2 regions of the Arenicella chitinivorans genome follow, and region 1 is predicted to be linked to the other one. Evidence: riboswitches for the same ligand, from Rfam matches in the RefSeq annotation. Region 1 holds a riboswitch; the other holds the start of a gene.
The links. Region 1 has a riboswitch for cobalamin ahead of IE055_RS07820 (ribonucleoside-diphosphate reductase subunit alpha). Riboswitches for the same ligand answer to the same signal wherever they lie in the genome.

Region 1 (2,404 bases):
GCCAGCTTCTGCAATGAATCATTATTGGACAGTCGCCATAATGCGCCGTTGTCATGTAGCTTGCCATCGAGTTCGGTGCAAAAGAAATGACCCTGTGAGTTCGACACCACCTGAAATTGTTGACCTCTGTTGTACGTGTAAGACCAAGATGTAGTCGGGCCAAGTTGACCAATTTTGATTACCGCGCGATTACTGTTGGTTTTCCAAAGCTCATTAGAATCTGGCCGGAAAAGGTACACCGAACCTGGTTCATTTTTTGCTGCGAAGGCCCCCAACTCAGTCCATATGCCGTCTGACCCGGAATACTTCCATGTGCCTGCGGCTGTACCATCACTTCGCCAGAGCGCTGGTGACTCAGCGTACTCACCAAACACACCATTCGAAGCGACTTCTTCTGAGTATTGAAAATAGAAAACGCCATCGATCACAATGCCCTTTGATATCGCATTGAATACACCGTCTTTGGTGTTGTAGACACCAAATTGATCAACCAGGGTCGTGCCACTTTTTGTGCCATCGGAGACGTAAAGATCACCGTCTAAAACAATATAGGCGACGGAACCATCCGAATAGACCTCAGTGTAGATAGCGTTGTCTTGATAATTGGTTGGGGTTGGAACGACTAAAATATCGACGGACTGGTAGCTCTTAAGGTCATAGACAAACACTTTAGTATCGCCCTCGAATTGCTCCGTGGCAAACAACACTCGATCGCCCTCTAAGCGGCTACGACTACCAGGTGCTATTGACCCCTCTATCTCAAGGTTGGGCAGCTGGGTTGCACGCAGGCTGGCTGCGTTCAGCGTTAGTGAGTAAAAAAGAGTGATAAGTCCGATCCCTAAACCGAGTGCTTTCATAGCAATCCTCCATAGCAGCAAAACTAGAATGTGTACGTTATCACGTTCCAGTCACCGCAGCCACTTCCACTTGATAGAGCAAACGATCAACACAAAAACCACTATATATTGCGGTTTTATTTCTATTAAAAACAAGATATAGTGCAATCACTTTGCAGGGGAAGCTGGTGAAAATCCAGCACTGTCGCGCAACGGTGATAGCCTGAACCGTATTGGTTTACGCTTTAGTCCGATTACCTGCCTGGTCACGCAATGCCTCGCGTCAAGGTACGTTGATCGACATCTCACCAGCCCTGTCTGGCCACCAGTGCGTCCGCATTGGGTCGAGCACACTCTTTGATCCTGGCATTTGCCAACTTCTTAGCAACCATCAAAGAGGCGTCAAATGCACACACAACCGGCTCCTTCTGCGCCGACAGAAGCCAATCCGATTATTAAATCGAATACCAAATCGGAATCCAACTACCAAGTCAAAAAACGCTCCGGCCAAACCGTCCCCTTCTCGGCCGACAAAATCACTGTGGCAATCAGTAAAGCCATGCTGGCCGTTGAAGGCCAAAAAGCCAGTGGCTCACAGCGCATCCATGACGCGGTTCAACAGCTTACTGATCAAGTACTGTCAGCCTTGCAGCGCAGCTTGATCGCCTACCCTGTCGTGCATATTGAAGATATTCAGGATCAAGTCGAACTCGCACTCATGCGTAGCGGCCACCACAAGGTAGCACGCGCCTATGTACTTTACCGCACTGAACGCGCACAGCAGCGCGCCTCATCCGAGGCCTCCCCTAAAGTTGGGTTCTCGATCCTTGAGAGCGATGGTCAACACTCCATTTGCAGCTTAAATGACATCGAGGCGCTATTACACGATCACTGCGATGATCTCACGGATGTGTCCGTCCCAAAGCTTTTAAAACTGATCGAAAAAAGCATCTTTGACGGCATTTCACGCAATGATTTTAATCAATCATTGGTTCTGGCGGCACGCGGTTTGATCGATCTCGACCCGGATTACAGCAAGGTCACGGCACGACTTCTGTTGCAAAACTTGCGGGATTCCGCCTTCAGTTACCTCGCGGTTGCGATCGACAATAGTCAAGACCTCAACTATGCCGACTATTTCCACCGCTATATTCATACAGCCTGCAAGCACCAATATCTTGACGAGGAACTGAAGTCGTACGACCTTGAACGTTTAGCAGACGCCCTTAACCCGTCACGCGATCGGCAGTTTGAGTATTTGGGGCTGCAGACATTGACCGACCGTTATTTTATCAAGCACAACACCGTGTGCTTGGAACTACCGCAGGCGTTTTTTATGCGAGTTGCCATGGGTTTGTCAATCAACGAGGTCGACCGCGAAGCACGCGCCATCGAGTTTTATAACGTGCTCTCAAGCTTTGACTTTATGGCATCGACACCAACCTTGTTCAATTCCGGCACCCTACGCCCTCAGCTTTCATCCTGTTATCTCACCACGGTGCCGGATGACCTGAGTGGCATTTATTCAGCCATCCACGACAACGCACTGCTCTCAAAATTTGCAGGCG
Region 2 (2,404 bases), on a different contig from region 1:
ATACTGCCATTTGTGTTGGTCTCATAGGCTGAGTTATCGTCGTAACGCAGGCTGGCAACAAGTCCAGTGCGCGAACCGGTTAGCTTGACTTGTCCATAGACGCCCGCGTTGTCGCGCTCGGTGAGGTCGTAGGTATTCGTTGAGTCGATTTCCTCTTGGTAGTAGTCGGCTCCCAAGGTAACCACAAAATTAGCGTTTTCACTCCAAGACAACTCGGTACCCAGACTCTCTCGGCTGGTCTCAAATAGCGAGGGGAAGCTGCTAAATGTTTCTGCTTCATCTTCGTTTAGACCCAGCGTGGTTGACCAACGGAGTGACGCGCTCAAATTCGATTCGATTGCGAATGCCGTGCTGAGCGTTTTGGTCTCGGTATAGCGGCCCCCGTCGTTACCGAATGTGTCATCGAATTCCACCGCGTTGTCAGTACCAAGCACGGACAGCTTGGCAACTGTGTTTTCGCCGATGGCGAGCTGACCGCCAACGCTGATCGCTTGCTCTTCAAAGCTGTCGATGTCGTCGTTGCCACCGGTAAGGATTGAGGTGCGATCGATGCCGTCGGTATCTTCACTGTGCGCGGCTACGTGGAAGCTGTAACCCTGACCGCCGCCGTTGAAACTGGCATCGTATTCTTGCAATGAGTGGCTGCCGAAGGCAGCGCTTACTGATCCCAAGCCATCGCCACCTTTCTTGGTAAAAATCTGAATGACACCACCAACCGCATCGGCTCCGTAAATCCCCGAGAAAGGTCCTTTCAATACTTCGATACGCTCAATCGCTTCGATGGGGTAGCTGTTTAGCGCCGCCTCACCGAGCGTGGCACTGCCAACGCGAACGCCATCGATTAACACAATGGTTTGTGAGCCAGAAACACCGCGCACGAATACGCTGGTTGCGGAGCCTCGACCACCGGATTCGATCACGTTAACACCGCTGATGGCAGCCAGTAATTCTGGAATGTCAGCAACTTGTGCTGATTCAATGTCTTCCAAGGTAAAGATATGGGCCGTATGAAGTGCTTCGTTCCAAGCTTGGCCGCCTTTGGCGGTGACAACGATCTGGTCGCGTGGTGAAGTCGGGATGTCTGAATTAGCATGGACACTGCTGGCGGCCAGCAGGCAGGCTGCCGCGAGTGTGGATTTGACGGGAATAGTCATTGGGTTTTAACACCTTATATATAAAATTTGTGTAAGGTGATAAAGCGAGGAATCAAGGAGGGTTACGCTGGTCGAGTCACTACAGGGACGGAACTCGGAATACGCGACGTAACTTGCCCTTGGATGGTAGCCCTCCGCTCCATCAACGGTCTAGAACCTGTGCAGCACCGTTACGCGGTGACTGACATTTCAGGCCGGTTCCGGACTCACAATCGCGACATCTGAGGATGCTCGGACTGAATACCGTTGCGGGGGCAGCGTTGGATTTACACCAACTTCCCAGTTTAACCGCCAAACTGCGAGGCGGACCTGTGTTCTGCGGCCGATTATAGGGCGGGGTCACTTAAAGTCAATTGCGTGTGTGGCGAAACCTTGCGATGAATTTGCTAACGATATAAAAAAAGCCAGTTGCCGTGTTGGCAACTGGCTTTCGGCTAAACGCGGTCAGGCCGCATTAGTCCACTGAGTTTGCGCTATGCGGCTTTGTCTTTGTTCTCGTGCTCGATTGCACGCGGTGCCGCAGAATTGATCGCAATGGATTTTGGCTTCATGGCCTCTGGGATCTCTTTGACCAGATGGACTCGTAACAAGCCATCTGCCAAGCCAGCGTCGACAACTTCGACGTGGTCAGCGAGATTAAACTTGCGCTCAAACGAACGTGAGGCGATGCCTTGGTGCAGGAATGTGGTTTTGTTTTCTTCCGCTTCCTTTTTGCCACGCACAGTCAGGACACCGTTTTCGACTTGGATGTCGAGCTCGTCTTGCTTAAAGCCCGCAACAGCAATGGTGATTGCGTAGTTATTCTCCTCAATAACCTCAATATTGTAAGGAGGGTAACCCGCAGATGACTTCTCGGTTTGGAAAGCTGCGTCTAACAACGAGCCAAAACGATCAAATCCAACGCTGCTGCGATATAAAGGTGTAAGGTCAATACGGTTCATAATAAATCTCCTATTCATGCTCTCTGTGAGCCATAAATGATTAAAGTTTTTCAGCAAAAGCCTCGTGTAGAGCACTGGTGCTGAGCTGCTTGGTCAACGCTTCTTCAGCCGTCGACAGTAATTAATTAGGGATGCAAAATTCGATTTCAAGTAATTCAGTAATTTTTTTTTGGTTATTAAAATCAACGTATTAGCGAACATGTTCTTGGGGTTGAAGCAAAATATATCAAGCGTTGTTGCATGCTGATAGGGGACGCAGTCTCACGTACGGTTCACCTGAGATATGGAATGCTGCGCTCGAATTGACTT

Region 2: it holds a riboswitch for cobalamin, as region 1 does, so the genes downstream of both, IE055_RS04960 (TonB-dependent receptor domain-containing protein) here and IE055_RS07820 (ribonucleoside-diphosphate reductase subunit alpha) in region 1, are expected to answer to the same signal.

The regions. Positions count from the first base shown of each region.
Region 1 is NZ_BMXA01000002.1:574,351-576,754, reverse strand. It holds gene IE055_RS07825 (hypothetical protein) at 1-857, opposite strand, end outside; cobalamin riboswitch at 975-1,116, shown strand; gene IE055_RS07820 (ribonucleoside-diphosphate reductase subunit alpha) at 1,243-2,404, shown strand, end outside.
Region 2 is NZ_BMXA01000001.1:1,125,148-1,127,551, forward strand. It holds gene IE055_RS04960 (TonB-dependent receptor domain-containing protein) at 1-1,154, opposite strand, end outside; cobalamin riboswitch at 1,330-1,482, opposite strand; gene IE055_RS04965 (Hsp20 family protein) at 1,628-2,095, opposite strand.